DNA from 2 places in the Lysinibacillus sp. RS10 genome. Region 2 is predicted to be linked to the other one. Evidence: riboswitches for the same ligand, from Rfam matches in the RefSeq annotation. Region 2 holds a riboswitch; the other holds the start of a gene.
What was found. Region 2 has a riboswitch for cyclic di-AMP ahead of ACB089_RS23405 (APC family permease). Riboswitches for the same ligand answer to the same signal wherever they lie in the genome.
Positions count from the first base shown of each region.

Region 1: it holds a riboswitch for cyclic di-AMP, as region 2 does, so the genes downstream of both, ACB089_RS07625 (TrkH family potassium uptake protein) here and ACB089_RS23405 (APC family permease) in region 2, are expected to answer to the same signal.

Region 1 covers NZ_CP167122.1:1,503,782-1,526,004, reverse strand. Annotated here, with positions in the region: gene ACB089_RS07655 (sporulation protein YqfD) at 1-1,049, opposite strand, end outside; gene ACB089_RS07650 (hypothetical protein) at 1,039-1,299, opposite strand; gene ACB089_RS07645 (hypothetical protein) at 1,354-1,833, opposite strand; gene floA (flotillin-like protein FloA) at 1,859-2,863, opposite strand; gene ACB089_RS07635 (nodulation protein NfeD) at 2,867-4,195, opposite strand; gene rpsU (30S ribosomal protein S21) at 4,528-4,701, opposite strand; cyclic di-AMP (ydaO/yuaA leader) riboswitch at 5,053-5,195, shown strand; gene ACB089_RS07625 (TrkH family potassium uptake protein) at 5,340-6,677, shown strand; gene ACB089_RS07620 (potassium channel family protein) at 6,703-7,359, shown strand; gene ACB089_RS07615 (CPBP family intramembrane glutamic endopeptidase) at 7,561-8,184, opposite strand; gene ACB089_RS07610 (LytTR family DNA-binding domain-containing protein) at 8,342-8,794, shown strand; gene ACB089_RS07605 (DUF3021 domain-containing protein) at 8,799-9,242, shown strand; gene ACB089_RS07600 (sulfite exporter TauE/SafE family protein) at 9,370-10,137, opposite strand; gene ACB089_RS07595 (LysR family transcriptional regulator) at 10,235-11,116, shown strand; gene deoC (deoxyribose-phosphate aldolase) at 11,355-12,026, opposite strand; gene mtaB (tRNA (N(6)-L-threonylcarbamoyladenosine(37)-C(2))-methylthiotransferase MtaB) at 12,367-13,716, opposite strand; gene ACB089_RS07580 (hypothetical protein) at 14,163-14,357, opposite strand; gene ACB089_RS07575 (hypothetical protein) at 14,617-15,177, shown strand; gene ACB089_RS07570 (CsxC family protein) at 15,992-16,759, opposite strand; gene ACB089_RS07565 (BC_2427 family protein) at 16,974-19,976, opposite strand; gene ACB089_RS07560 (CsxC family protein) at 20,656-21,453, opposite strand; gene ACB089_RS07555 (16S rRNA (uracil(1498)-N(3))-methyltransferase) at 22,157-22,223, opposite strand, start outside.
Region 2 covers NZ_CP167122.1:4,680,578-4,691,772, reverse strand. Annotated here, with positions in the region: gene ACB089_RS23450 (response regulator transcription factor) at 242-934, shown strand; gene ACB089_RS23445 (sensor histidine kinase) at 939-1,874, shown strand; gene ACB089_RS23440 (ABC transporter ATP-binding protein) at 2,012-2,935, shown strand; gene ACB089_RS23435 (ABC transporter permease) at 2,928-3,617, shown strand; gene ACB089_RS23430 (Nramp family divalent metal transporter) at 3,677-4,942, opposite strand; gene ACB089_RS23425 (response regulator transcription factor) at 5,423-6,118, shown strand; gene ACB089_RS23420 (ATP-binding protein) at 6,108-7,403, shown strand; gene ACB089_RS23415 (PepSY domain-containing protein) at 7,400-8,071, shown strand; gene ACB089_RS23410 (PepSY domain-containing protein) at 8,241-8,768, shown strand; cyclic di-AMP (ydaO/yuaA leader) riboswitch at 8,944-9,096, shown strand; gene ACB089_RS23405 (APC family permease) at 9,279-11,102, shown strand.

The sequences.
Region 1 (22,223 bases), 2.0 Mb from region 2:
CCTTCAACTGTACCATTCCCCCACTTTACCTGTAAAAGGTTTTCTTTTTTTATAACCGTTTTCGTAGGTAATGAACGCAGCACCTTTTCATGTAGTAATGGTATGAGCAATGAATCTATTTTGGATTCATCAAGCTCTACTTGCATTTTTTTAGTGTACTGTTCCTCAACAATCGAAATATATGGATCGAGCCAATTAGGTAGATCTTTCTTTTGCACATAGTCAACTTTTTCTTTATGAATGCCTTTCACTAATACACGCCACCGCTTCTGTTGTAGCGTTTCCATCGTGAGCTTTGTTGGAATTTTAAACGAACACTCAAGCCAATAATCAGCGTAAACCTCTCCCTTTGCCCCAACAAAAACATCGTCTTCACCACTTTCAATTACTCCGCTTACGAGCGTATCACCTTCGTATGCCGTATCATTCACTGAAATTTTACGTTCACCATTTTGAATATTAAAGTGAGTAATCACACCACTTTTTGTTGCTACTAAATGCGTCGCAAGTTTTTCATTCGTTTGTTTAGTTTGTTTAGGGGACTCCTGAGGTCGTAAAATTACACGTCCGCCATACTTTTCAATATGCACCCATGAAAGATCTCGATGCTCTTCTAAAAGCTTCTGACGAATGACAGCGTCTGAAGGTAAGACTTTTTTAGTCATGGGCGTTTCTAATTGAAATGTATTTTGAAAGGTCTTGCCTAGACGTTGCTCTAACTCTGGAGATGCCGCTTCTATGTCGACACGCCAAATAACCTGTGCACATAGTAATGGAATTAATATCATCATCGCTAGGCCAAGCAAGGTCCAAAGCTGTGCCCGAAAAACTTGAAGCTCATCAGCATAATAGACAGCCATTTTAAGTCGATATTGACTGCGTACACGACGAATTTTGGGTAGATAGTGCATAGTTGTTTCAAAAGCAACCTCTTGCTCACGGAAGACAACACGCTTTAATGGTACATGTTGTGCGTGCAATGCTTGAATAAAAGGATGAACATTTTCGTGGCGCTTTATACGTATGATAATTGGTCGATTATTCCACATTATCGCTCACACCCATATCCTTTGTCATTTTCATATGAAGCTCCTGCAAATCCTCTACAGAAAGATGAAGCATTTCTTCTTTAAGAGCATTAATTTCTACTGATTTTCCACGCACAGTAATATGATAGTCTGCATAGATAAAAGAGCATGACGAAGCATCAGCATGTAAGAAACGGTATGGGCCAATGATTTTTAATGTTTCATATTGGAATAATTCAAGTAGTGGCGTTAATTGAAATAGTTTTCTCATAAAAAATGCCTCCTTCTTCGGCAATATATGCATCGAAAAAGGAGGACATGCTGATTATTTTCTTTTTGCTTTCGGTGGACCTAAAACTTCTGCCATTACAACAGCCTGCATGAATGATTTTTTTGAATTTGGTAATTGAAAAGCCGACTTTGATCCAGCTACTTCCACCTCTTTTTTCCCAGCTGCCAAACGACCAATACTTTCTCTTTTCGTGGTACGACTAATTGTCTCAGTTGGGATTAACGGTGGTGCTATATAACTTGGCATTTCCTCTTTCACTGTTTCTTTAACATTTTTCTTTGACTTTTCCACTTTAGGCTGTTCATTGTTCCAATCTCCTAAAAATTCACGTGTAAAATCCTCAAAGCTTTGCGCTTTAGCAGTAGGACGTTGTTTTTGAACCTCCTCAACTGGAGGCTCAACATATGAATCCTTATTAAAAGGTGGCATTGTTTTTTGTTCTTTCTTATTTTTGGATTTCCCGAAAATAGAGCTGACTATGGCAATTATCGCAACTATAATTAATTGTTCCATTTATTAGTACCGCTCCCTTCCGTTTCTATGCGTTAGATTCATTGGTTTCTGGCTTATCTGAGCTTACTTTAGAAATGGAGTCTCGCATAGCTGTATCCGCTTGAATATTACGGTAGTTCATGTAATCCATAATACCAAGATTACCCGAACGTAGAGCCTCTGCCATTGCCTGTGGCACCTCAGCTTCTGCTTCTACTACTTTTGCTTTCATCTCTTGTACACGCGCAATCATTTCTTGCTCGTTCGCTACGGCCATTGCACGACGTTCCTCTGCTTTCGCTTGGGCAATGTTTTTATCTGCCTGCGCTTGTTCAATTTGTAATTCTGCACCGATGTTTTTGCCGATATCAACGTCTGCAATATCGATCGATAAGATTTCAAACGCTGTCCCAGAATCTAGACCTTTTGATAATACAGTTTGAGAAATCATATCAGGATTTTCAAGAACTGTCGTATGACTAGAGGCGCTACCAATTGTAGAAACGATCCCCTCACCTACACGGGCAATAACTGTTTCTTCACCAGCACCACCGACTAAACGTTCAATGTTTGCGCGCACTGTAATACGTGCCTTCGCTTTTACTTCAATCCCGTTCATAGCAACACCTGCAATAAATGGTGTTTCAATAACTTTCGGGTTAACAGACATTTGTACAGCTTCTAATACATCACGACCTGCTAAATCAATTGCCGCACAACGTTCAAATGTTAACTCGATATTTGCACGATGAGCTGCGATTAACGCATTGACTACTCGGTCAACATTACCTCCTGCTAAATAGTGACTTTCAAGTTGATTAATCGTAACAGGTAATCCAGCTTTATGTGCTTTAATTAACGGGTTCACAATTCGTGATGGGATTACACGACGTAAACGCATCCCGATTAACGTGAAAATACTAACACGGACGCCTGCTGCAAGTGCAGAAATCCACAGTGCCACTGGTACAAAGGTAAAGAATACTGCGAGCACAATAAACAATACGACTAGCCCTGCAATTGGACCTATTAAAGCTAAATCAAAACCCATTTGCTATTCCTCCATCTCTTTTTCTGTTGGTCTCACAACAATACGTGAGCCTTCTACTTTAATAATTTCTACATGTTCCCCTGCATCAACGTAACCACCTTCTGATACTACGTCAATACGTTCACTACCAAATAGCATTGTACCTGCCGGACGGAGTGGTGTAATTGTTTTACCCACTTTTCCGAGCAACTCTGTGCGATTAACGTTAGACACATAGCCTTCTTCCGTTGTTGTCGCATCCAACAAGACTAACTTGTTTAAAACATGCAATTTTTTACCGAAAAATTTCATCAGAATCACCATTCCTATTATCGCTACAACAAGCGCAATGAAAATCGCTAATATCATTTGCATCATGTTTGCACCTGCCAGTATTAGACTTAGTAATATAAGCACGCCACCTAAAACACCAACAATACCTCCGGGGACAAAAAACTCCGCAATGACAAGAGCTAAACCTACAATAAATAAAAGTAATGTTTCATAACCTGCGAAGCCCGCTACCATATGACCAAAGAAAAATAATCCAAGAGCTGACAATCCCATTACACCTGGAACACCAAAACCTGGCGAAAACAGCTCCATGACAAGCCCCAAGCTAGCAATCGACAACAGTATTGGTATTATTATTGGATTCGTAATAAAACGAGCAATTTTTTCTGAAAAAGTAGGTTCAATCTGTACGACATCACTACCTTTTAATTGCGTTTTTTCCAAAAGATCTTGGAAATTTGAAACGGTTTCTTCAGAATAACCAACTTCTTTTGCCTCTGAAGCAGATAAAGTTAATAATTTCCCTTTTTCTGCTCGAAAATCTGGTAAATCAAAGGATGCATCAGCCATTGCTCGTGCATATTTTGGATTGCGATTTGACGATTCCGCAGCTGCCTCCATTTGAGCAAGCCACGCACTATGAGCCTTTAAATCTGCCATATTCCCTGCTGAGTCGATTACCGCAGCCGCACCGATTGTTCCATTTGGCACCATATAGATTTCATCCGCATGTAAGGCTAAAAAGGCACCTGCAGAATGCGCGTTTTTGTTAATATACGCAATCGTACGTATGTCCGTTGCATCCATAAGCATAGCAATATCATCCGCTGCATTCACGAAACCTCCAGGCGTATGAATGTCTAGAATTATTGCTGTTGCACCGTTTTCTTCCGCCTCTTTAAAAGCTCGTTCTAAAAATGCGTGAAGCCCTCGTTCTACTTCATTATGAATAGGTATGTGGTAGACCTTGCTACTTGCAAAAGCCGACGTTAATGGAAACGCTAACAAAAAAGTCATCCAAATAACTAATAAATAGCTGAGGAACCTCCGTCTTCGCATCTTTTTCCCTCCCTTCCAACATGCTTCTCTTCTGTATATACGATTGACCATGTAAAAAGTTTCACAAATCCTAATAATTTTATTATACAGTGAATTTTACATCTGCGGGACTTTATTAATCGATATAGTTAACGATGTATCAACGGTAATATAAAAAGCCAAATGGATCGCAATGATCACATTCGGCTTCTTCGATATGTACGTAAATTTGAGCACAAAGTAAAATACCCGAAATTAATCAAAAAATGATTAATTTCAGGTATATTTTTGTCTGCTCAGTGAATCATACAATTGCGTGTTATGAACGTAGGGATTTTTAATGGGAAATTAAATTACCACTTACGTTTACGTGCAGCTTCTGATTTCTTTTTACGTTTAACGCTAGGTTTTTCGTAGAACTCGCGCTTTCTAACTTCTTGAATTGTACCACTTTTTGATACAGTACGTTTGAAGCGGCGAAGAGCATCTTCAAGCGATTCGTTTTTGCGAACGACAGTTTTTGACATCTCTCTTTCCCTCCCTCCGAACACACGTCAGTACACAAATAGGCAAATAACCTTCTGCTGTGTACTAAAGAATTATAACGTATTGTCTAAAAATGGTCAATAGAAAGTGTAAGAATTAATATGGTGAATTTTTAATTTTATTTCTTGAGGAATTTCAGGTTGATTTTTTGACCACAATATATTGAATCTTTTCATCATTGGAGGTACCTTTATCCCCGCTGATACTTAGGGCAGATTATACCCCACCTTGTTTGCTCTGGGCGTTATCGTGCCCGTTAATGCGGGATCAATATGTATTTCAAAAAAATGGTTTACAAAAAATAGAAAATAGGCGTAGAATAATCACATTCAATTGCATAACAGCCTAATCTCAATAATGTTTGAGAACGGAGGAACCAGTATTTTGGGGTTAATTCTGCTTTAGCAGAAGGAATGAGAAACTCTTTCGCCATTCTACCCGTCAGCTAACTTCGTCGGCTCCAGCGAAGGGGGTCATGTTAGACCACTATTATGAGTATGTTTATTTTTTATGCCTTTATAATCTTGAAGCATTTAAAACAGTTGGTCTTTTTATTATGTAAATTTAATATTTTTTAGGTGATTTTAAAAATCTTTATCCAAACATTGAGGAGATTAACATGAAAACAGTTAAAAATAAATTAAATCCTCCTAAAATACTCGTGTTGGGCTTTGCAACTATTATCCTGATTGGAACGCTTTTGTTAACTCTTCCTATTTCGACAGAGAATGGTCAGGGACTTTCTTTTTTAGACGCCTTATTTACGGCTACTTCTGCAACGTGTGTAACTGGGCTGATTGTTGTAGATACTGGCGATACATTTTCAGTATTTGGAGAACTAGTCATTTTATTTCTTATCCAAATTGGTGGATTAGGCTTTATGACGTTTGCAACATTATTATTTTTACTATTAGGAAAAAAAATTTCCTTAAAAGAAAGACTTTTATTAAAAGAAGCCTTCAATAATATTACAATGGCTGGTCTTGTTAGATTGGTTAAAAGGATACTACTTTTTACTGTAGTCATTGAAATGATAGGTGGTTTAATTTTATCTATCCGTTTTTCGTTCGATATGCCTGTAGGTAAAGCAATATATTTCGGTTTCTTTCACTCCATCTCGAATTTTAATAATGCTGGATTTGATTTAATGGGGGGCTTTAATGGGTTGACCGAATATGTAGACGACCCGTTTATCGTTTTAACTATTTGCGCTCTTATTACAATTGGGGGCTTAGGGTTTATCGTCATAAATGAACTATATGAATATCGGGAAACAAAACGCCTTTCCGTGCATTCAAAAATTGTATTAACTACAACGCTTATTTTAACAGTTGGCTCGACGTTTTTAATTTTCTTATTTGAATATGGAAATAGCAAAACCATTGGACCATTGTCTGAATGGGGCAAATTCCTTGGTTCATTATACCAAGCTGTTACTCCAAGGACTGCTGGTTCTAATACTCTTCCTATTGGAGACTTAACACAATCCACACTATTTTTAATCATCTTACTGATGTTCATTGGTGCAGGTTCTGGTTCCACTGCTGGCGGAATAAAAATAACTACCTTCGCGCTTTTAGTTGCCACGATGTGGTCACAAATTAGAGGAAAAGAAGATGTTGTCCTCTTTAGACGTAGAATAGTTAACGAAACCATATTAAAAGCTTTAACAGTCACAATGTGCGGCATGATGATTGTTATACTCGTCACGTTTGTCTTAAGTATTACCGAGCAAGGACATAGTTTTATGATGTATTTATTTGAGGCAACCTCTGCGTTTGCTACAGTTGGACTTTCAATGGGTCTAACTCCAGAGCTATCACCTGGTGGCCGACTCGTCATCATATTGACAATGTTTGCAGGGAGATTAGGTCCATTAACAATTGCTTTTGCCATAACAAAACGACGGAAATCTGAGGCATTCCGTCATCCTAAGGGAAATATTATGATTGGGTAATCACGATAAAGGAGTGTAGAGTGCAATGTCTATTAAACAATATGCTGTAATTGGCCTAGGTAGATTTGGAACAAGTGTAGCTCGCAGATTACATGAAGCCGGGCAGGAAGTTTTAGGAATCGACATTAATGAGGAAAGAGTCGAAGATGCCGAACTATATGTGACACATGCAGTAGTCGCTGACACGACAGAAGAAAAAGCTCTTACCTCTTTAGGAATAGGCAATTTCGATTATGTCATCGTTGCAATAGGCAATGATATGCAATCGAGTATTTTAACCGTATCGTTATTAAAAGAACTTGGCATCAAAAAAGTGATTGCAAAGGCTCTTGGAAAAAGACACGGGCAAGTTTTAGATAAAGTAGGAGCTGACTGGATTATCTATCCTGAAAGAGATATGGGAGAGCGAGTTGCCAATCAGCTTCTCTCACCCAATATGCTAAACTATATTGAATTATCAAAAGAATACAGTATAGAAGAAATTATGATTCCTTCAAAGATGGCTGGACAAAATCTGCGAGATTTAGACCTTCGCGCGAAATATAATGTAAGTGTCATTGCCATTGTTCGAGAAGGAGACATTATCATTTCTCCCTCTCCTGAGCAGATTATTGAAAAGGAAGATTTATTAGTAATGATTGGTCACCGGAAGGATCTTGCTTTATTCGCAAATATCGAATAAGCAATCAAATAGGGTATATCAAAAGGAGTTTTCTTTTGATATACCCTATTTCTTTTTCTTACTATACAACCAATCTCTATTATCTTATAAAATCTCTATAGCCTCTTTGAACAGTAGCTTAAAATTCCGCGAGACAAAAAGATATCAATCTATACCTCGGCATAATTGCATTCGGAATCGGCTTTGTACTTGCACAAGCAACTACTTTATTTTACTATCCCATTTTCCAGAAACGGCAGATAACATTAACCATGGCTCGATCACTAAATTAATGAAAATATGAGCTACGATTGGAGCAAAGGTACTTCTTCCAGCCATAATATATAACATCGCGAGAAGACTTCCTAAAATTGTAGTACATATAATCACAGGTAGTGCAATCTTCCAATCTCCTCTCAAAAGTATCCATGCACCGTGAGCCATTCCAAATAGTAGTCCAGAAATTAGTATTTGCAATAGATCTGAAAATGCAATAGATAATAAATATTCCATAAGTAAATGTCTAAAAACCACTTCTTCGACTATTCCAGTCACAATAGCAATCCATATACCGATTATTTTAAGCCAGGAAAAGGTAAATAAATGTGCTCTTACGAAAGGTAATGCAATGATTGTATAGGCGATGTAACCTATTACAATCAAAAGTGTAAAAATCCAAATATATAAATTTGAAATTACTTCTCTCTTATAGCCAATTCCATGTTCAATAAAACCTACAGGATTATTCACAAACCAAAAAATTATACTGACTGTGAGGACAGTCGCAATAATTGTCAATATCCAACCTGTTTTAATTCTTTCTTTTGAAGTAGTTAATGCCCCCATACGATAAATCAACCTCCTTTTTGAGCTCAATATATCGAATGAAAAGCACGCAAACAATGCGTTTGGAGTAACATGTTGCCACGATTGTGTAACATGCCTTTTTCAAAGAATAACCTGCATTTTCCCAAACACTGGGTATGCTATAATTTTTTGAGAGGTGATAATTCTGAAAATAGAGATAAAAATTGATACAGAGTATGAAGAACCACACATTACAATTTGTACAGCTAAACTTACTCCAACGATTCAAGCTGCTATTTCGTTATTACAACAAGAGAATGAAGAGCAAATTTTAACAGGAATAGCCAATAATAAAACATATATCATTGATCCAAATTCAATTATTGTTATTCGAACTGAAGGAAGAGAATTAGCTTTATATGATGAGGATGAGCATCGTCTTATTTTAAGTAAACCTTTATATGAATTAGAGCAACTATTGGGGAATAATTTTATACGGATTTCTAAATCTGCAATTATAAACCTATCAAAAATTAAAAATATTGAGGCTTCATTTAATGGAACAATGGAAATTGAGCTAGTTTTGGGCATTAAAGAAGTAATTTCTCGTAATTATCGAAAGCAATTTAAAAAGCGTTTGGGGGTTTAAATAGATGCATTTTATTAAGAATGTAGGATTTGGTATAAGTATGGGATGTACAGTTTTTGTTGTTATTAATCTTTTTGGTTATTGGATTTTTGGAGACAATTTTTTAGAAGCTGTTATGGCTGATTTCATACATCAGGTTTTAGGTTCAATTATTGTAGGAGTTGCTTGTGTATTACCATCATCTATTTATAAAGTAGAGCGTTTAACGTTTTTACAACAAACGGCTATCCATTTTACCATTTCTATAGGAATATTTTTAGTTGTTGCGTTACTTTTAAATTGGATTCCAGCATCATCTCTAGGATCGATTCTGTTAATGTTATTTTTCAGTATTTTACTTTTTACTATTTCTTGGCTGCTATTTTATTTATACAACCTAACTGAAGCGAAAAAAATGAATAGAAAGATTAATAAGCTAATCAATAAGCATCATAACAACCTAAAATAATTTTATACAAAAAAATGATGTGAAATTTCAACTCACATCATTTTTAGAATGGATGATTTGGTCTATCGTTTAAGGTTTTTAGGTAAAACAGGTAAGCGCATAAAGGCTTCGAGATGCCTGAAAGTTACTAGAATAACAAATCGGAAACTACTTGTACAATTAACAAGAACAAGATAATAGGTAAAAGCGTTTGAATCCATTTACCTTTCATATAAGGTAAAATTTTCAATCCAATAAACGATCCGAAAATTGAGCCAACAGTTACAGGTATAGCAATTCCCCAATTCATAATGCCTAAAAAGTAGTAAAAGACAAATGCTCCTGAACAACTTGAAAATGATATGATTCGTGTAAACTCAACTGCTTTTATATAAAGATAATGCTTTTTCAAATAATACGTTATATTCATCAATGCTGATCCTGGTCCAAAACCCCCATCATACATACTAATAAGAAATGGAATAGCCAATGATGTCGGCTGTATTTCCGTTTCTTTTTCATCAGCTGCTAGAAAATTATTGCTCTTTACTACAATGAAAAAGGCAAAAATAAGTATGATACAAGCGATAACATTCATTATTTGCTCGGATAAGCGAGTAGCAAAAAATGCACCCATTACACCTCCAAAACTAGAAATTATAATAAGGGGTATAACGGTTTGAATTGAAATATTTCTTTTTACAATAAATGTTATAACATTTGATAAAGCTGAAACGCCTGTTGCAAATTTATTGATCGCAACAGTTGTGTGTATTGGAACTCCAACTAATAACATAGCAGGCAATAAAATAAATCCAGCTGCACCAAACATAACACCTATAATTGCGGCAATTACCCCAATAGTAAATAGTTGCAATCCATTTATTGAAATCCATTCACTTAATAAAACTCCCATAAAATCACCTCTACCTTAAAAATACTGATATAATCCATATAAAACAATTTAATATTTTTAGCAAATTCATAATTTTTTTTTATGAAAGAGGTGTTTTATGAACTTACATTCATTACGAATTTTTACTAGTGTAGCAAGGCTAGGAAGTATTACGGCAGCTGCAAATGAACTACGCTTAAGTCAACCTGCTGTCACAATTCAAATACGTAATTTAGAAAAAGAATTAAATCTAAAATTAATCAAAAATAAAGGGCGTGGTATCCAACTTACAACAGAAGGACAATACATTTACGAACAAGGTCAACGCTTATTTTATTTAGAAGAACAAATGACTGAAAAAATAAAAACATTTATAACAAAAGAAGAAAAAATACAGATTGCCTCATCCTATATTCCGATTAATTATGTTTTGCCTCCGTATATTGCGGAATATAAATTGATGAAGCCAAACGTAAAATTTGTTATTTCATTAGGGAATGTTAAGAATGTAGAAGAACAATTACTAAATTATCAAGCTGACTTTGGATTTGTGGTTCAAGGCAATCTAGAACGAGAGGATTTAAACTTCGAAAAAATAGTAGACATAGAATTTTATTTTGTCGCACATCCATTGCATAAACTGGCGAACCAAACAGTACCGCTGAAGACTTTGTCAAAAGAGGAAATCGTTTATCGAGAGAAAGGTAGCGCCACGCTAGATTTACTTGAAGCTATATTTTACACAAATGATTGTCCTTTACCTAAAGTAGGCGTACAAATGCAAGGCTTACATGAATCGATCAAGGTTGTTGAAGCAGGTTATGGCTTTATGCTTGCCCCTTCTTTTAGTGTGACAAATAGCATTGAAAGCCAAAAGTTAGCTCGGATTTATATTGATGGAATTGATATTAAACAAAGCTTATTTATTTGCACGAGGAAAAATGAAACAATTGAACACCCCTTTATACAATTTCTAAAAGAAAACTTAGATATAAAGTGATAATTAGGTGAAATTCTTATCAAATTAAGCCCCCTTTAGCCATCCATGTAGGGCTAGGCTAGTACCTGGACACAATGAAGTACAGACCTCCCTTTTATCCCAGAGGGTCTAAAAAACCTATCTAGGTGCATTATATAGATGGACTGCAACAGCGGCATGATGTCCAAGTTTAAATAAAAGTGGGGCTAGTTCGTAAAGAACAGCCCCACAACCACTACTATATTTGATTTAAGTAACCTTAATAATTAGAATCTGCAATTAAGCCATTCATAATGGCTACACCAGAGCTTGCTCCAATACGAGTTGCTCCAGCCTCAATCATTTTTTTCATGTCCTCTAAGCTTCTAACACCGCCAGACGCTTTTACACCTAGCTCTGGACCTACTGTTTTACGCATTAAGGCAATATCCTCTACTGTAGCGCCACCTGTAGAGAAGCCAGTTGATGTTTTCACATAATCAGTCCCTGCTGCGACCGCTAGCTCACATGCTTTCACTTTTTCTTCCTCTGTTAGTAAGCAAGTTTCAATAATAACTTTCACTAGCGCACTGCCTTTTGCCGCTTCAACAACTGCAGCAATATCCGCTTGTACAAGGTCATAGTTTTTATCTTTTAAAGCACCGATATTAATGACCATATCTACTTCTTTAGCGCCGTTAGCAATCGCATCTTTTGCCTCAAATGCTTTAACTGCTGGAGTATTAGCACCTAGAGGGAAGCCAATTACAGTACAAACTAAAACATCTGAGCCTTGTAAAAGCTCACTACTATATTTTACCCAAGTCGGATTTACACAAACAGAAGCAAAGCTAAATTGTTTTGCCTCGGCACAAAGTTTTTCGATTTGCTCTTTTGTTGCTTCAGCCTTTAATAATGTATGATCAATCATACGCGCAAAATTTTGTTCCATTATTAGACTCTCCTTCTATCAACAAGTTGTACGTACCTCTTTGGCATCATACCATTTTTTCACGTTGTCGTCTAATTTCTTTCTTTTTATTAGATGACAATTTTAGTAACTCTTAGAAATCCCGCTTGATTCGCTCCCACTGAACAAGGTTTTGCTGAACTTGCTTAGTTATTCGCTTAGATGGACTGCTTTTCTGAGGTTAGTCCGCTCACCTCCCCTGTTATTCGCTCAGGTACTCCGCTTTTCCGCTCGGCTTCCTCTGTTACTGCTTAGCATGTAGATTTTTAAAAGAAACAAAAAAAAGGATTGTCCTATCAAAAAACGATAGGCAATCCTTTTACTATCTAACTGTTTCTAATACACGCACAAATTGTCCTTTAGAATGAGGGTATCCAGCTTGGGTAATTTTCACCTTCACAAGCTGACCGATTAGGCTTTCCGGACCTTCAAATACTACTTTCAAGTAGTTATCTGTATAACCAGTTAAAAGTCCTTCCTCATCACTTCCATCATGCACGAATTCTTCTGGAATTACTTCTAGTACTTGATCCTCAAAGCGAGAAGCATATTCCTTCGCCAATTGGTCATTTAAAGCGATTAAGCGGTGAACACGTTCGTTTTTAATATCCTCATCAATTTGGTCCTCCATACGTGCAGCTGGTGTGCCTGTACGTGGAGAGAACGGGAATACGTGTAATTCAGAAAACTTATGATCACGAATAAAGTTATACGTTTCCATGAACTCTTCTTCAGTTTCTCCTGGGAAACCTACAATTACGTCAGATGTAACTGCTAAGTCTGGTAAAGCTTCATGTAGTTTAGTTAAGCGTTCACCGAAAAACTCCATTGTATACTTACGTCGCATACGTTTTAAAACTGTGTCAGAGCCAGATTGGATTGGAATGTGTAAATGGTTAACTACGATTTTTGATTCACGTAACACTTCAATCACTTCGTCTGTTAATTGACTTGCTTCAATTGAAGAAATACGGAGACGTTTTAAACCTTTAACATTCGCCTCTAGTTCACGTAGTAATTGTGCTAGGTTGTAATCTTTTAAGTCTTGTCCATAACCGCCTGTGTGAATACCAGTTAGGACAATTTCAAGATACCCTGCATCCACTAGTTGTTGTGCTTGGCTTAATACTTCCTTAGGGTCACGAGAACGCATTAACCCACGAGCCCACGGAATAATACAAAAAGTACAGAAATTATTACAGCCCTCTTGTATTTTTAAAGATGCACGTGTACGGTCTGTAAATGCTGGTACATCTAGTTCCTCATACACACGATTTTTCATAATGTTGCGTACAGCATTAATCGGTTGACGCTCATTAAGATATTGCTCGATATAACCAAGCAATTTTGTACGATCCTGTGTTCCAACAACAATATCAACACCAGGTATCGCCATAATTTCTGCTGGAGACGTTTGAGCATAGCATCCTGTTACACAAATAACAGCATCCGGATTTTGACGAACAGCACGTCGAATGACCTGACGTGATTTTTTATCCCCTGTATTTGTTACAGTACACGTATTAATGACATAAACGTCGGCTTGCTTATCAAATTCCGTACGTTCATAGCCTTCTTCTTTAAATAACTGCCAAATTGCTTCTGTTTCATAATGATTTACTTTACAACCTAGAGTATGGAAACTCACGATTTTTGATCGCTCGTTACTCATAATATATATCATCCTTTCAAAAATACACTACAATAAATAAATTTATCAACGTGTCTTATAATAGCACAAATAAATATAATGAGCCTAGCTTTTTGGTTAGGGTTATTATATTTCATAAAAAAACAAGCACCATAATATTTAGTACCAATTATTTGTTTATATGGATCACTTGTGTATTAAGTGCTAGATCGGCATACCTTAGAATTTGATCCTTGCTTGGACGTTGATAGCGTCACAAATTATTTACCGGTCCTAAAAAGATGGTCTTTCTACTATTATAATTATCATGCTTTTAGACAAAAAATTCAGACCACCCATCATAGTAATGTGCTGCCTTGTGATTCTCAACAGCTGAGTCCATGTCTGCTATTGAATCGAATGTTGTGTATGTTTCTAAGTATTCAATTGCCATCGTTTTCACCTCACTTTCTTGATCCTTATACCAATTACTTGAATTTTTCTTCTACAGCTGCTAATCCTTCATCTATGATTCCCAGTAACATAGTCGCAAACTCGACAACTTCACTGGATTCATCGTACTTGATAATTCCTTTCAAGTAACCTTTTACGGTAGATAATACGAGCGTTTGCTCTAATAAATAGTTAGAACGTTCATGCTCGAACTTAAAATAATTATTCACGGATACTCCTCCCCAAAAAGTAATTTAATAAACCTGTGGAAGAAAATAAAGCATGATAATTTTAGCGAAAAAGAGCTATTGGAAATTGCTGAAGTGCTTGGAGAAATATGAAGCAAATTTTATCTTAGAAGATGAAACGAAGATATAACGTATATAGATAATGAGGAAACAGATAACTAATATTGGTTGTCTGTTTTTTTATATGTACTTTAAATGCATACTTTCTTACAATGATATTTGGAAGGAAGTGCATTTATAAATGAAGAAATTATTTTATATCGGGGCATTATCAGTATTATTACTGACAGCGTGTGGCGAGGAAGAAGCTAAACCTAAAGAAGAAACCCCTGTTGCAGAGGACCACTCAAAAACCGTTGATGAAAACGAATTAAAGGATTATGCCAGTAATATCAAAGCTGGAATGTTTGTTAAAAATATTTCATTAACTGATAATTATAGTGTCATTGAATATTATGCTAATTTTGATGAGTATAAAATCGATAATACTGATAACTATTTAACGGTTGATGACTATAAGATATTCTTCGATACTGAGGAAACAATAGAAAAAATTCTTGTCATTGAAAACGTTGATTTGTTACGACAATTCCCTGAACTCACTGGAGCAAAAATGACATTACCGTTTGACGGGAAAACATATTCAATCGACATAGATAGATCGTCCGTTAATGAATACCTTGGCTTTAAAGTTGAAGATTTAAAAACGGAAGATTCTTGGACTACCAAATTCGTTAATCCTATCGGTAACGATGACCAAAAGCGACAAGATTTCATGAAAAAGTTCGGCAAAATAAATTAAGTCACTCAATTGAAGTTGCCTTTTTAACGCTATAATTTCATCAAATGAATTTAACTGGATAAGAATCGTAATCTTTTATTGCATTTAGGAATTCGGTATCTACTTTTTATAAATCATTTTTTTTAATAATACATCCTTTGTGCTAATCTGAATAGTGAAAGCACATAAGCTAAATATCGGTGTCTGCACACTGATTTTTCTGGAAATCTACCCTATGATTTTCACAAATTAACATGTGTGTTAATACAGTTTAGTATTAATTTTGAAACGTTTCATAAGTAAAGTTGTTTTTTCGACTAATTAAGCCGATTCAAAGTTTTTTGAATCGGCTCTTATTGTTAGGATTACTCACTGGGTATGGTTTTTTCTTACTCCTTCAAGCCTTACCACGACTATATTTATTCGCAATCAAATCATAATATCGTTTACTCAGGCACAACTTGAGTATGGAAACTCACGATTTTTGGCGGCTCGTTACTTTGGTAAATTAATTATACCTTGGGATAATTGCGTACGGATTCGCCTTTATGCTTACACAAAGTACTTGTTACAAAAAATATTTGCTGAAAGAAGATAAATTGTAAAAAGCAGTTGAAAATTAGATTGACCGAATTTTCAACTGTCAACTCAATTCTTGGATTTTTGTCTATGGCCATTAAATATTTCAGGGCTTTTTTTATGATTGCTTTTTTTATGATTACTTTTTTTGTATTGAACAGCCCTTTTTATCATTTCCAGACAGAAGACTCCCACTTCAATCATTAGCTACGTAGTGGGTAGTTCATGTATTATAATCCTCTAAAACTATGAATTATCATTGACCAGCAGGAGGAGTAAGTCCTAAAAGAACAGGAGTTATTATTTGACTACCAGGTCCAAGGCGAACTTGTTGAACTTGCACTACTTTTACAGTAAGTTCCAGTACAATTTTTTCACGCAATGTGCTGAAAGTACCTTCTGGTGCTGCCATAATTGGTGAAAAATCAAGTTCAAAGAAGTTTGCAGCTATTAATTCGCCAAATGGTTGTTCATTGTATTTAACAAGATTTTGGAAGAAAGCCTTATCCAATCGAGCATCCATTTGAGTATTTTCATTTAGGAAGTTTACTTCGGAAAACTCGGAAATTCCAAAGATCGGAGTAGGGCCTTCAGGTGTTTGTGGGAAAGTAAGATCTGTAAAACCAGAAAACTGAACATCGGCAATTCTATCTCGAAGTGCCCCATTACATGCTGCTGAAGCATATTCTATATTTTTCCGAATATGCCCTGCTACAAATAATTTAGCCCTTGTTACCTTAAAAAAGTCAGTTGTACCAATACGTGCAAAGCTAACCGGTACTAGTTTAACTTGATTTAGGAATACATTTTTTTTCACTCTTTTGATTTCAGTTGCTGCTGGAGTAAGCGTAATATCCGACTCCACAACTATTTGAAGTGTCGGTTCTGCAAGTACAACTGGTACTTTAATAATTGGACCCGTAACTGGTGTAGCGTGTATTGGAGTAACTTCACTAGCTAATGGTATTTGTTCAGTCGATGTCACTGGACAAGGAAGGCATTGATTTTCTAATTGATCACTCAAACAGATTCCTCTTTTCATTTTTTTTAGTATTAGAGAGCGCTCTCTATATTTCTAGAATATGTAGTAATTAGCTATATGCATAGACGTATATACTAGTTATTCAACTGATAATCAATTATGCCTCGGCAGAATTGTATCTGTCGCTACAAAAGGCATTTGCTGAAAGAAGTTAAAAAAAAGATTTTTGACGTGAACAATAAGTTTCAATTATCCTCTAGACCCTCAACACTCGAATTTGCTGTATTTGTAGCATATGAATAATTAATTCTAATACTATGTTTTGGCACAATTGATTTGATTGAACTAATGACTCATGTTGTGTAGGTACCGTATTCATTGTGTGATATGCCGTATACTCAATATTTTGATTTATAAATCCTTCAATAATTAAATTTCCCTTTAACGCTGTACAAGTCCCATTACCTAATGTTTGAGAAAACTGATTAGGTACAAATCTACTATTGGTTAATACTATCTCATTCGAGATGTCTTTAACTCCCGCAATTCCATTGTCAAATACAAAATATTCTTCTAGGCATATTTCAATTTTGTACTCTCCTACTACAACTGGAACTCTAATATTCATAAAATCATCTGAAGTACAAGAGTGATTATGTGTCTCTCCTTTTTTAATTGATTGTGTATTATGTAAGGGAACTGCAACTGATTTAAACGGATTATTCTTCTGATTATTGTTATCAAAAGTATCATTTTTCATTAAAAATATACTTTCATTTATTTTAGAACGAACCAAACGACAATTAGGCTGTTCAGGATAATCCATCGTAGTATTAATTAGTTTGGTTTCAAATTGAGGAGAAAGGTGATTGTTTTGATCAAAAAATTCAAATGTATTTTTAGCTATCTCACCACAGATAGGAGCATGGAGAAAATCATCAATTTCAACGTGAGTAGAAATTAGGATTTTTTTGGTTAGAGAACATACTTTTCCTTGTATTGAATCGGGAAATGCACTGACATGACCTGCAGGATTGGTTTTCTCCAGATCTTCTGTATCTGTAAGACTCATAATTTTATCCTCACCAGCGGTTTCAGAAAAACTTATAAATTCACGATTAGAGTCTGGTTGAGCTGCAAAATCTTGTTCTTCCATAGGATTCGTTCCTTCTGCCTCTTCTGTTTCAAGGAGATTATTCATTTCATCCTCAATTTCAATTTTAGAAGCAATGAGCAGTTCACGATTGGAATCTAGATGTGTTGCTAGATCCTGTTCTTCTATAGAATTCGTTCCTTCTGCTTCTTCTGTTTCAAGGAGATTATTCATTTCATCCTCAATTTTAACTTCAGAAGTAAAGAGCAGTTCACGATTGGAATCTAGATGTGTTGTTGCTAGATCCTGTTCTTCTATAGAATTCGTTCCTTCTGCCTCTTCTTTTTCAAGGGGATTATTCATTTCATCCTCAATTTTAATTTCAGAGGTAAAGAGCAGTTCACGATTGGAATCTAGATGTGTTGCTAGTTCCTGTTCTTCTATAGAATTCGTTCCTTCTGCCTCTTCTTTTTCAAGGGAATTATTCATTTCATCCTCAATTTTAATTTCAGAAGTAAAGAGCAGTTCACGATTGGAATCTAGATGTGTTGCTAGATCCTGTTCTTCTACAGGATCCGTTTCACCTACCTCTTCTGTTTTAAGGAGATCATTCATTCCATCCTCAATTTTATTTTCAGAAGTAAAGAGCAGTTCACGATTTGAATGAAGATGTGTTGCTAGATCCTGTTCTTCTATATAATTCGTTCCTTCTGCCTCTTCTTTTTCAAGGAGATTATTCATTTCATCCTCAATTTTATTTTCAGAAGTAAAGAGCAGTTCACGATTTGAATGAAGATGTGTTGCTAGTTCCTGTTCTTCTATAAAATTCGTTCCTTCTGCCTCTTCTTTTTCAAGGGAATTATTCATTTCATCCTCAATTTTAATTTCAGAAGTAAAGAGCAGTTCACGATTGGAATCTAGATGTGTTGCTAGATCCTGTTCTTCTACAGGATCCGTTTCACCTACCTCTTCTGTTTTAAGGAGATCATTCATTCCATCCTCAATTTTATTTTCAGAAGTAAAGAGCAGTTCACGATTTGAATGAAGATGTGTTGCTAGATCCTGTTCTTCTATAGAATTCGTTCCTTCTGCCTCTTCTTTTTCAAGGAGATTATTCATTTCATCCTCAATTTTATTTTCAGAAGTAAAGAGCAGTTCACGATTTGAATGAAGATGTGTTGCTAGTTCCTGTTCTTCTATAAAATTCGTTCCTTCTGCCTCTTCTGTTTCAAGGAGATTATTCATTTCATCCTCAATTTTAATTCCAGAAGCAATGAGCAGTTCACGATTGGAATCTAGATGTGTTGCTAGATCCTGTTCTTCTATATAATTCGTTCCTTCTGCTTCTTCTGTTTCAAGGAGATTATTCATTTCATCCTCAATTTTAACTTCAGAAGTAAAGAGCAGTTCACGATTGGAATCTAGATGTGTTGTTGCTAGTTCCTGTTCTTCTATATAATTCGTTCCTTCTGCCTCTTCTTTTTCAAGGAGATTATTCATTTCATCCTCAATTTTAATTTCAGAAGTAAAGAGCAGTTCACGATTGGAATCTAGATGTGTTGCTAGTTCCTGTTCTTCTATAAAATTCGTTCCTTCTGCCTCTTCTTTTTCAAGGGAATTATTCATTTCATCCTCAATTTTAATTTCAGAAGTAAAGAGCAGTTCACGATTGGAATCTAGATGTGTTGCTAGTTCCTGTTCTTCTATAAAATTCGTTCCTTCTGCCTCTTCTTTTTCAAGGGAATTATTCATTTCATCCTCAATTTTAATTTCAGAAGTAAAGAGCAGTTCACGATTGGAATCTAGATGTGTTGCTAGATCCTGTTCTTCTACAGGATCCGTTTCACCTACCTCTTCTGTTTTAAGGAGATCATTCATTCCATCCTCAATTTTATTTTCAGAAGCAATGAGCAGTTCACGAGTGGAATCTAGATGTACTGCAAGATTCGCTCCCTCTACAAGGCTGCTTTTATCTTCTTTTTCTATATCAAGGAGATCATTTACAAAATCGGAATCAGGAGAATTTAACATTTCACATGTAGAATTAGGTTCAGATGTATAATCTTGTCTTTTTGGAGGCTTAATTTGACTCTTACAAATGATGAAAACTTTTTGCTTAGAAGAAATTCCCTTCATCTCACTATAGTTAATCCATGGAGTTTTCATTAATTCACTCCTCGTAATAAAGTTTTAAGAAATAAAGTGCAACAGTTAATTCTTAAAATATTCCTACGCTTTTTTTCAACTAAGACATCTTCTTGATCGATTTTTCGTTTAGACTTTTGAGTTCTTCTAGGAAACATGATCAAAATTCGTTTTCTTCAAGAAAAACTCACGTAATAACCCATTTTTATTGCTTTTACTAATGCCTAAAAACAAGCACTTTTCTATTTTTACCCGGAGATATGTAGATGTGTTTAGCTCATAAAGATGCCCATATTACGAATGTCAGCAAGTACAATTTAAACAACAAAATTATAAGCTACTTTTATTTTGAACTAAGTGTTGCACTTATCATTAAAACCATTTTATGCTTTACTTTTACTTTTGTCACAGAGCATTCCAAATCTTAGTAACAATTGAGAGGCGCTGACATAGTAAAAAATTGTGCATTACTCCAAAAATCAGTCATCGAAAGAAGAGAAATTATTAGTAAGATTTTCCATATAAGAATATTATAATAAGGCAACGTGTAAGTGAATTCTAATCGTTATCTATAACAAAAAAGGCAGTTGAAAGTTCGATTCAACCGAGCTTTCAACTACCAAGTTAAATATTGAATTTTTTTCAGGGCCCCTTGAAATGCCCTTTTTTATCTCCGTTGCTCCTCTATAAAACTAAAGATTTAACAAGGATTAGAAGGAGACTCATTAACTGGTGGAGTCAATCCTGAAAGATTAGGAGTTATTACAGAACCACCAGCATCAAGGCGGACTTGTTGAACTTGCACTACTTTCACAGTAAGATCTAGTACAATTTTTTCACGCAATGTGCAGAAAGTACCTTCAGGTCTTGCCATAACTGGTGAAAAATCAAGTTCAAAGAAGTTTGCAGCTACTAACTCGCCAAATGGTTGTTCATTGTATTTAACAAGATTTTGGAAGAATGCCTTATCCAATCGAGCATCCATTTGAGTTTTTTCATTAAGGAAGTTTACTTCGGCAAACTCGGAAATTCCTAAGATTGGAGTAGGGCCCCCAGGAGTTTCTGGGAAAGTAAGGTCTGCAAAACCCGAAAACGGAACATCGGCAATTCTATCTCGAAGTGCCCCATTACATTCTGCTGCAGCATACTCTATATTTTTGCGAATATGCCCTGCTACAAATAATTTAGCCCTTGTTACTCTAAAAAAGTCACTGTTATCAATACGTGCAAATCTAACCGGTACTAGTTTAATCTGATTTAGGAATACATTTTTTTTCACTCTTTTGATTTCAGTTGCTGCAGGAGTAAGCGTAATATCCGACTCCACAACTATTTGAAGTGTTGGTTCTGCAAGTACAACTGGTACTTTAATAATTGGACGCACAACTGGTGTAGCGACTACTCGAGTAACTTCACTAGTTAATGGTATTTGTTCAGTTGATGTTACTGGGCAAGGTTGGATTTGATCATTTGATTGATTATTTGATTGATTATTCAAAAAAAATCTCCTCATTTCATTTTGTATTTTTTGAGAGCTCTCCATACCAGAATATGCAGCAATTGAATCTATGAATAGACGTGTATACTAGTTTTTTATTTTTAAAAAAGGATTTTTGAGCTGAGAGATAAAAATGAACACAAAATGCCAGGTACTCACCGTTGTCGGCACCTGGTCTAATTGTTACTATCAATTATAATAATTTTTAACTTCTGTTTTAAAGTTTTCCAATACTTGGTCCTTGCCTGATCACTGGGACTTACCTTTTCCCATTTTATGCTTTTATTTATTTTCTCGTAGTGTAAAATACCGAATCCAAAACCTATACACAAAGCTAATATTGAAATTGTAATTGGTATTTTACCTATTTCAATTAAACGAATATTAGATAATTCAGGAAAAGAAATGGTATATAAGCCTGTAGCAATTAATGAAGATTTGAATCTATTCAACATTCACTAATTACACTTGTTATTAATTGATCCTATTCTAACTAGTTTTTTGTATTACAATGAAAAAGAGCCGATTCAAGTTTTATTTTTGAATCGGCTCTTTTTATTAGGATTACTAATATCAGCAGTATTATGGTGATTTCTATCTCTTCAAAGCTTGTCACGACTGCATTTATACTCAATTATACTGACGTTTACTCTTGCACAGCTAAGTGTGTGAAGAGCCTCATTTGACAAGTTTAAAAGCTATCTCATTCAAATTCATAAGATATTGCAGACAGTGCATAAAGCGGCGCTGTTTCTGCTCGTAATATTCTG
Region 2 (11,195 bases):
TGCCCTGTGAGTCATAGAAAATGACTTGCAAGGCAGTTTTTTTTTTCTCGATTGACCCCAGTTTTGGTGTCTAACCTTAATATGGTAGACTGTTATAGAAATGAATCATCCCCAAATTTTAGGAATGACATTTGTTAAAATGTATGCCATGTATATAAGTTGATTGGAGTAGAGGCTGGACGACTCCTTGGGGATCAGCGATAGAGGATAGACGCTTTATGTTAGGAAGAGGTGCATGAAAGTGCAGAAGCATATTTTACTAGTAGAAGATGACGAAGCCATTCGTGAAATGGTAGAAAGCTATTTAACAATGGAGGGGTTCCTGGTTACCTCTGTAGTAAATGGGGAAGAGGCATTACAAAATTGTTTAAACAATCCCTATGATTTAGTGATCTTAGATATTATGATACCGAAACTTAATGGATTAGAAGTATTAAAGATTATAAGAGAGCAAGCATCACTTCCAATTATCATTATGTCAGCCAAGGATAGTGATGTTGATAAAGCGTTGGGATTAGGATTAGGGGCAGATGATTATATTGCCAAGCCATTCTCTATGCTGGAATTTTCAGCACGTGTCAAAGCCGCAATTCGAAGAGCTACAAAATACTCCAGTCAAGTAGAGGAGAAGAAAGATACAGTAGAGATAGACAACTTATCAATCGACCTTGTTAATTTTTCAGCTGAGAAGAATGGACAACAAGTAAAGCTCACGTCAAAGGAATTTGCCATCTTAAAATTATTCGTAACAAATCGTAATCGAGTTTTTACAAAGCAGCAAATTTATCAACTAATCTGGAATGATGCTTACTATGGAGATGAAAACATTATTAATGTACATATAAGAAGATTACGCGAAAAAATTGAAGACGATCCATCCAACCCTCAATATATTAAAACGCTTTGGGGAATTGGCTATAAATTTGAAGGATAAACAGATGATTATATTTCTACTATTTATAATTGTATTGCTCCTAGGTATTATAATTTTTCAGGTGAGAGCAAAAAAACAACAAGACGCTACTATTCAATACATGCATCAAAAACTGCAAGCAATCGTTGATGAACAATCGAGCGAGAAGATTTTAGTATCGACAGCTAATCAAGAAATACAGCAACTACTTATTGCGATGAATACCTTGTTGGATCACAATCAAAAAGTACTAGCAACACATCGAAAAATGGAAAGCTCTATGAAAAAGATGTTGGCGAATATTTCGCATGATCTTAAAACACCTTTAACAGTTGTACTAGGTTATACTGAAATGCTGCAGCTTAAGAACTCACTTTGTGAAGAGGAGCGGCAACGATTGCTTACTGGTGTTCATTCGAAAACATTGGAAGTATTAAAAATAATCCATACATTTTTTGACTTGGCAAAATTGGAGGCTGGAGATACAGATTATCCAATGACTAAAATCAATGTCAGTGAAATTTGCCGTAAAAACATTTTATCATTTTACGATATGGTCACCTCTATGGGGCTAGAAATTGATCTTGCCATACCAGAGATATCCTTGAATGCACTCGGAAATGAGGAGGCATTAGATAGGGTTCTGAACAATTTACTGTCCAATGCTATTGCCTATGGGGCAGCAGGAAACGTAATCGGACTTTCAGTAAGAAATGATGATACTAACATCTTTATTGATGTATGGGATCGTGGTAAAGGAATTGACGAATATCATATTGATAATGTTTTTGAAAGAATGTATACGCTTGAGGATTCCAGAAATAAATCCTTCCAAGGTAGTGGTCTTGGCTTAACCATTACAAAACGTCTTGTAGAATTAATGGATGGCTCCATACAGCTCTCAAGTATCCCATATGAGAAGACCATTTTTACAGTTTCTTTCAAAAGAATGATGTATTGAACAGTCATGCTTGTAGAGCATTTTAATTGCTTTACAAGCTTTTCTTTTGTGCTTAAGAAATTTGTAAGAATCAAGTAATAAATTAGAGAGTTTTATTTTTTATAATAAGGTTAGCTAAATTTAAGGGAGAGATCTACATGACATATATTGTGAAAACAAATCAGCTTACAAAGGTGTATGAGGGAAAAGAAGCGGTTTCTTCCGTCAATATGCATGTGAAAAAGGGAGAAATTTATGGCTTTTTAGGTCCTAACGGAGCCGGAAAAACCACAGTCATGAAAATGCTGACAAATCTTACGAAGCCAACGAGTGGAGACATTGAAATCTTTGGTGAAAAACTAACGGATCAATCCTATGAAGTGCTGAAAAGGCTAGGTACGATTATTGAATATCCGATTTTCTATGAAAATTTAACAGCAAAGGAAACCTTAGAATTACATTGTGAGTATATGGGTTATTATGACAAGAAAGAAATTACTCATGTCCTAGATCTAGTGAAACTGACAAACACGGAGAAGAAACGTGTAAAAGACTTTTCTCTTGGGATGAAACAGCGGTTGGGTATCGCGCGTGCGATTATTACTAAGCCAGAATTACTTATTTTAGATGAGCCGATTAACGGACTAGATCCTGTTGGAATTAAAGAACTTCGAGAGCTATTCAAGATGCTTTGCAAAGAGTATGGAATTACAATTATTATTTCTAGTCACATTTTGGGTGAAATTGAACAAATGGCTGATACCATTGGCGTTATTAAGAATGGAAGATTAATCAATGAAGTCTCAATGGACGCTGTCAATCATAGTCAGGCAGATTATATTGAAGTGATTGTTAACGATGGAAGAAAAGCAGCCTTTATTATAGAAAAGGAATTACATATTACTAATTTCAAGCTAATGGACGACAACTCTATTCGAATTTATGAATCAACAGCTTCCCAAAAGGTGCTAACTAAAACATTGATTGAGCATGATATTGAAATTGAGGGCATTAGCAAAAAAACAAGCTCATTAGAGGATTATTTCTTGAAGTTAATCAATGGAGGTGTCGTTAATGCTTAATTTAATGCGTCTGGAAATAAAAAAGTATCATTTAGGTTCCTATGTAAAACGAGCTACCTTCGCAAATTTTGTGATATTAGGTGTCATGTTTATGCTTTTATTTATCACTAAAATAGAAGAAGATCCAGGTCTTGAAAATTATCAGACGGCACTAACCTTTATAGATTCAATGGTAAGAGCAGTATTTATCATTTTTGCATCTGTTTTAATCGCTAAACTTATTATTGGAGAATACAAATATAAAACGATCACTTTGGCATTTATGTATCCAATAAATAGAAAAAAATTGATTGCTTCAAAGCTAGCCATTGTTATTCTTTTTACTTTTAGTGCAATTATCTTATCAAATGCTTTAGTAACGACGATTTTTTGTGTTATTACAGAAAGTTTTAAATTAATTCCGGATACATTAACGACTACTATAATCATGCAACATATTCCGTTTGTAATAATGAATGCAGTGGCAGCATCAGGCATGGCATTGATCCCATTGTATTTTGGTATGAGAAAATACTCCATTCCAACAACAATTTTATCATCAATTCTCATTGTATCGGTCGTTTCCTCGAATACAGGAAACTTTTCATTAAATGATATTATCTTCGTTCCAATAACATTAGCAATGATTGGCATCAGCGTTGCCTATTTAGCGATTCGAAATATTGAAAAGGTAGATATTTAAAGGGGTTTTTTAGCAAAAAATAGATGCCAGGCATTCAAAATGAGTGCCTGGCATTTTTTCTAACCAAATATCGTTTCCCATATTAAGTATATATTTAAAGCTACAACAAGCGCGACTATACACCAGCCTAAAATTGTTGTAATACGATGGTTGACCAGGCTTCCCATAATGTCCCGTTTACTTGTAAACATTACAAGTGGTATAAGGGCAAATGCAATACCAAAGGATAGAACAACTTGACTTAGAACAAGGGCATAGGTTGCGTTAACTCCAGATGCAATGATAACTAGTGGAGGTAACATTGTAATAGCTCTGCGCAAATAAAGCGGTATTTTTCTTCGGATGAAGCCTTGCATCACAACGTCACCTGCTAGTGTACCAACTGAAGAGCTTGCAAGACCTGCGATGAGAAGTCCAAGACCAAAGGATACTGCTGCCATTGGACCGAGCGCCTCTTTTAAACCGTTATAAGCGACATCTAGATCCTCCACTACTATACCTTGTGTATGGAATACTGCTGCAGCAATAATCAGCATACTCATATTGATGGCACCAGCAATAATCATCGCAATCACAATATCAATAAACTCAAAACGGAAAATACGTCTTTTTTCATTGTCATTACGTCCAACAATACGACTTTGTGTTAATGAAGAATGTAAATAAATAGCATGCGGCATAACTGTTGCTCCTAATATTCCTGTTGCGAGTAACAGGGAATCTACCCCTTCAAATTGCGGCGTGAACATCCCAATTGTCACTTCGCCCCAATTTGGCTGTGCTAAAAACGTTTGGAATGCAAAGGCTAGTACGACAATTAGCACCATGCCAGAAATACCTGCTTCAAATGCTCTAAAGCCTCTGCGTTGTAATTCTAAAATGGCAAATGAACCGACTGCTGTAATAAGTGCTGCAGGTAACATTGGAATATTAAATAACAAGTACAGCCCTAGTGCTGCCCCAATAAATTCTGCAAGATCTGTTGCGATAATCACCAATTCGGCCTGTATCCATAAAAATATAGATGTTTTTTTTGAAAAATGCTCTCGTGCTACCTCCGGCAAATTTTTACCAGTCGCAATACCAAGCTTTGCTGACAAAGATTGAATTAACACCGCCATCAAATTGGAAAAGACAATTACCCAAAGAAGTAAATACCCATATTGTGAACCAGCTGTTATGTTTGTCGCAAAGTTGCCTGGATCAATATAGGCAACTGCTGCGATAAAGGCTGGACCAAGAAACGGTAAAATTCGTCGCCAACCTGTTATATCTCCGTCTAAAACCGCCTCAGCAGACGGTTTTGTTATTCGTTTGTAAACCATGTTGTTCCCTCATTTCAAAAAGTATCGTAGAAGAAATAAAGTTTCCTGTAGGAAAATATTATATTACTATTTTATAACTTGAGCAAAAAAATGTGAAGACTTTTGCCTGTTTTTTGTAACGCAATATTTATTCTGCATTAACTGCGGGTAAAAGTTCGATTGGTTAGGGGCAACAGGATGTTGATCACACAAGCGTTTTCACAGGATGTGAAGGTTTTAGCTTGTGTTCCTCTATCCAGTGGGGATAAAGAAAACCCCACTGATTACAGTTTCACTTTATGTAGTTAAAATATGCACGAAACCAAGACTATCAGAAATTTTAAGTTAAGAAAATTTTGTTGAGATAATGCCTGTTGTTCCCCAAATGAGTAGGTTCGTTTTGGAGGTAGAAGCATATATTTTATTCTCATCATTTTCTAATTAGACTTTCACCCCTTGTATCGTTTACGATGAGAAGAAAATGATGAGGATTGATTCGGCATGACCAAGCGAATTTTAATAATAGAGGATGAAGAGAATATTGCAAGGGTCCTACAGTTAGAGCTTCAATTTGAGGGTTATAAGGCTGACACAGTACATACAGGCACAGATGGTTTGCTTAAATACCGTGAGCAGCAATGGGATTTAATCTTATTGGATGTTATGCTCCCTGAGATGAGCGGGATTGATGTGTTAAAGCGTATTCGTGCTACAGAATCACAGACGCCAGTAATTATGCTAACCGCAAAGAGTGAGGTTGAAGATAAGATAAAGGGTCTGGATCTTGGAGCGAATGATTATGTAACAAAGCCGTTTGATATTGAAGAATTACTTGCTCGCATTCGAAATGCTTTAAGATTTTCTCAAAGAAGTAACCACCAACAAGTTCAACCGACATTTGAGCAATTATCCATTAATGAGCAAACACGAGAGGTTGTTTATTATGGGGAAGGGGTTCAATTGACACCTCGTGAATACGATCTTCTTTTATATTTATTGAAACACCCAAAACAGGTATTATCGCGTGAGCAAATTTTAGAGGCTGTATGGGGATATGACTATTATGGGGATACGAACGTTGTGGATGTTTATATTCGTTATGTTCGACAAAAGCTTGAAGCTGCTAATGATACACCCATTATCCAAACGGTGCGTGGTGTTGGCTATGTGCTGAAGGAGCACAAACATGAGACTTAAAACAAAAATTCATATGCTAACGACTTTATTAATGCTTGTTATGTTAGTAGCAACGAATAGTGGAATTTATTTTTTGTATGAAAAGTTTGCTTATAATACCGAATATAAACAGCTCCAAGCACGAGCAAATGAGCTAAGTTCTACATTGAGTCAGTTAAATGAACAAACTAACTTACAGCAAGTTTTAAGAGCTTATATGCCAACAGATGGGGCAGTGTATATTTATGATGAGCAGCACGTAATCATGAAGGTTCAGGCTACACTGGAGATGCCTGATGTCCCATACATTAGCTTCACTATGCCAGCAATTTGGATAGACGGAACAGTTGTGCAAATAAAATTAAAGCAGTCAATGGAGGAAGTGGCAAGCACATTAGGTCTGCTGAAAGCGATATTGGTGGTTGTTTCAATTGTTGCAACAATTCCTATATTTTTAGCGAGTTTAGCACTTGGTCGCCTTATTCTATTGCCACTTGAACGCTTAAATAAAACGATGTTAAAAAGTGCAACTACTGGAAAGTACGAAAAAATTGATATTCCCGACAAAGGCCGGGATGAGTTAACAAATATAAATCGTACTTTTAACATAATGATGGAGAAGCTTGAACAGCATTATCAAAAGCAACAGCAATTTGTGTCAAATGCTTCCCATGAATTAAAAACGCCTATTACTGTGATTGAAAGCTATGCAAAATTACTATTGCGCAGAGGCTTTGACAATAAGGAGGTAGCGCAGGAATCGCTACAAGCCATTGTGAATGAATCATCGCGCATGCATGAAATGGTGCTGCAATTGCTGGAGTTAGCCAAAAACAAGGAACATCTTGACGTACATTTTGTTCAGTTAGAGCTTGCTCCATTCTTAAATAAGGTGGCCACGCAAATGCAACAGGCTTATCATCGCGGCTTCATCGTCGATGCTGAAATACCAAACCATATTTATAGCGATGAAAAAATGTTGAAACAGTTGCTCTTTATTTTACTTGATAATGCTCGGAAATATAGTGAGAGAGAAGTCCACATACATGCTACAGACATTTCTGAGTATGTTCTCATTACTATTCAAGATTTTGGGGTTGGGATTCCAGCTGAGCATATTCCTCATTTATTTGAGCGTTTTTATCGTGTGGCGGAGGACCGTAACCGTAAAACTGGAGGCTCAGGATTAGGGCTCGCTATTGCCCATGAACTTGCGGGGCAGCTTGGTATTACGATTGATGTTGAAAGTACAATTGGCGAGGGCTCAAGTTTTACCCTACGTGTACCAAAGGAGGGGCAACAATGAAAAAATGGCTATTGATCATTGGTGCCATCATCCTTCTTTGTAGTGGAACGCTATGGTTTGTTCAGTATCGCTTCTTTCATGTTGAGCCTCTTAGTAAAGAACAGGCAATTCATCATATTGAAACAATCTACAACGGTCATGTAACAAAGGCTAAAAATCAAGGAAATGAGTATGAAATGCTATTTACACGAGATGGTGCAACTTATATGGTGATGCTAGATGCAACTACACAGCAAATTACAGATTTAAAATTGAAGGAAGTGGAAAGTAAATTACCGTTAACAGAAGAGCAAATACGACATATGGTTGAAAAAGACTATGGGGATATTGAGAGTGTCGTGTTAGCAGATAACATTTACACCGTACGTGTTGAAAAAGAGGATCAACAAAGGGATCTCACACTCGATGCTTATACAGGTGATGTTTTGTCTAAAAAAGATGTTCAGCCAGTTGATCAACCAGAAATTGTCAATGTTATTTCTAAAGAGCAGGCAATGAAGATTGCTCTCCAACAACTAAATGGTGAGGTAGATTCCGTTGATTATAAGGAAACAGAGGATGGTGGCTTTTATTTAGTTGAAATTGAAACTAAGAATGAAGAAGCTGTTTTCCAAATACATGCAATATCTGGAAAGGTGATGTCCGTTACGTGGGATGAAGATCATTAAGTGATTCTCATGAAATTCTAATGTTTCTCTTATTGTCCTATCATCTTCGCTTGATAAGCTAAGAATAGATAAAGTACAACCCCGCTTAACTGTTTGGTTACCTCAGCGCTTGACTTGAGGGGTCTTTCAGCCAGTTGTATGCGGGATAAAACAAAGGAGAGATGAACAGATGAAGATGAAAAAAATCATTTTAATCCCAGCGTTAGTCGGTGTACTTGGCGTTGGAGCTGCTATTGGCTCAACAACTTTAATAACAGGTAACGCGCAAGAAAAAAAGGTATTAACAATGCAGGAAATTGAGAAAAAGGCACTAAAAGTTGTCAACGGTACCGTAACTGATATTGAGTTCGACCAGAATCAATACCGCTCAGTTTATGAGGTAGAGGTGTACACTGATACGGAAGAGTATGACTTAAAATTTGATGCCTATACAGGTGAGCTACTAAAGCAAAAGAAGGAACGTCGAGATCAAGATGATATGTATGACAAGATGACTGCTTCCACTACAACAACTAAAATCACAAAAGAGCAGGCTATTGAAAAGGCCTTAACAGAGGCAAAAGGTACAGTGACTAAAGTTAAACTTGATGATGGGATTTACGAAATCGAAGTCAGAAACGGACAGCATGAATACGAAGTTGAGGTTGACTCATCTACAGGTGAAATTATAGGCTTTGAACAAGATATTGAGGACTAAAGTGCATAAGCTATCTTAAAAGTGGGACAATACTTTTAAGATAGCTTTTTAGTTCTGCGAGTAATTACATACTACTTGAGAGAATATCTATGCTTTTCACTGATAATAATAAAAAATTTTCTTCTTTACTTTTTTTTAATACGAGCGTAATATGACATCATTATAAAAGTTTCAAATTTCTAAATCGCTGAAGCAACTAAACGCGGGGGACCCAATTTTTACGGATTGTATAACAATAATCCTTGGGGTGAATCTCTTCATTTTTGAAGGGTAGGGCTACTCAGGCCCGAATCCGACAGCTAACCTCGTAAGCGTTAAGAGCAGAAAAGTTGGAGCTTGGCAGACGAATGAGCGTCTACAAGTCGTATTTAGTGATGACTTGTAGACGTTTTTTTATCTTCATTCAAAAATGAAAATAAGCCCCGGTGGACTACACAGAAACCGATTATGCGAAGGTGTAATCGATTTAGAAATGCGAAACACATCCCATAAAACTAGAAGGTGTTGTATATGAAATCCTCATTCAAACGTTATGTTATCGGAAAACCGTTGAGATCCGATACATTAGGGGAGCAAAAGCTTAATAAAAGAAAGGCACTTGCCATACTGTCGTCCGATGCTTTGTCATCAGTAGCGTATGGACCTGAGCAAATTTTAATTGTGCTCATGACAGTAAGTACTGTTGCCTTTTGGTATTCTCTACCGATTGCTGCTGGGGTAGTTGTGTTACTGGCAGCACTTATTTTTTCGTATCGTCAAGTTATTTTTGCCTATCCACATGGTGGTGGTGCATACGTAGTTTCTCGGGAAAATTTAGGTGTCAATGCCGGTCTCGTCGCTGGTGGTTCATTGCTTGTCGATTACATTTTAACAGTTGCGGTAAGTGTTTCGGCCGGGACAGATGCGATTACTTCGGCATTTCCAAGTCTGCATCCTTATAACGTGTTTATTGCTGTGTTTTTTGTTATATGTTTAACGCTTTTAAATCTACGTGGTGTTACAGAATCTGCATCCATATTAGCGTATCCAGTATATTTGTTTGTAGCTGTCATGCTGATATTAATTGGAGTGGGGATTTATAATGTAGCAACAGGGCAAGTTCCAGCAGAGTTGAGTCCAAAGGTTGGTACACCCGTTGCAGGAATTAGTCTTTTTATATTATTAAAGGCATTTGCATCAGGAAGCTCAGCTTTGACTGGTGTAGAAGCCATTTCAAATGCTATTCCTAACTTTAAAGATCCAGGACCAAAAAATGCGTCTAAAACGTTACTTGCGATGGGCGGTATTTTAGCGGTACTATTTATCGGTATTGTGAGTCTAGCTTATTTTTATGGAATTGCTCCAAATGCAGAAGAAACAGTTGTTTCGCAAATTGCGGAGGCAAGTGTAGGACGCAATTTCTTTTACTATATAGTGCAGGGTACAACAGCAATGATTTTAGTACTCGCTGCAAATACAGGTTATTCAGCCTTTCCTTTACTAGCAGTCAATTTATCGAAGGACCGTTTTATCCCAAGAATGTTCCAAATCCGTGGCGATCGTCTCGGTTATTCAAATGGAATCTTGATGCTTGGTTTAGCTGCCATTGTCTTAATCATTTTATTTGATGGGGCAACAGAACATTTAATTCCACTTTATGCAGTTGGAGTTTTTATTCCGTTTACGTTAGCGCAGGCCGGAATGATGCGAAAATGGTGGCGTGAAAAGCCAAAAGGTTGGGTTGCAAAATTTGCAATAAATACGATTGGAGCGGTTATTTCCTTTATTGTTGCCATGATGTTTTTTGTGACGAAATTACCTCAAGTATGGCCAGTGTTTATCTTTTTACCAATGATTATTTTGATGTTTCACCGAATTAAAAAACATTATCAAGCAGTTGGTGAGCAGTTAAGGCTAAATAATGAGGAGCTACCCAATGTTGAAGGAAATGTTTTCATTGTCCCTGTCGCTGGTATTACGAAAGTAGTTGAAAACACTTTGCATTACGTACATTCATTAAAGGTCGACAAAATTATTGCCTTTTACGTAGCCTTCGATCAAGATGATGCAAAAGCTTTTGAAGAGAAATGGAAAGCTTGGCAGCCAGATGTTCGGCTTGTAACATACTATTCACCATATCGAAGTATTACACAGCCGTTGATGAAATTTATTAATAAGGTTGAACATCAGTGTGTGAAAACAGGACATCAAGTAACAGTTGTTATCCCACAATTTATACCGAAAAAAGGATGGCATCATATGTTACACAATCAATCGAGTCTATTAATTCGCGCTACGCTGTTATTTAACAAAAATGTCGTCATAATGACAGTGCCTTTCCATTTAACAAAATAATGACTAGCCTGCTGGAAAATTGTCTGATATAATCAGTACGTTGGTTGTAAAACACGAACATTTATAATTAAAATTTATTGAAATACCAGTAAA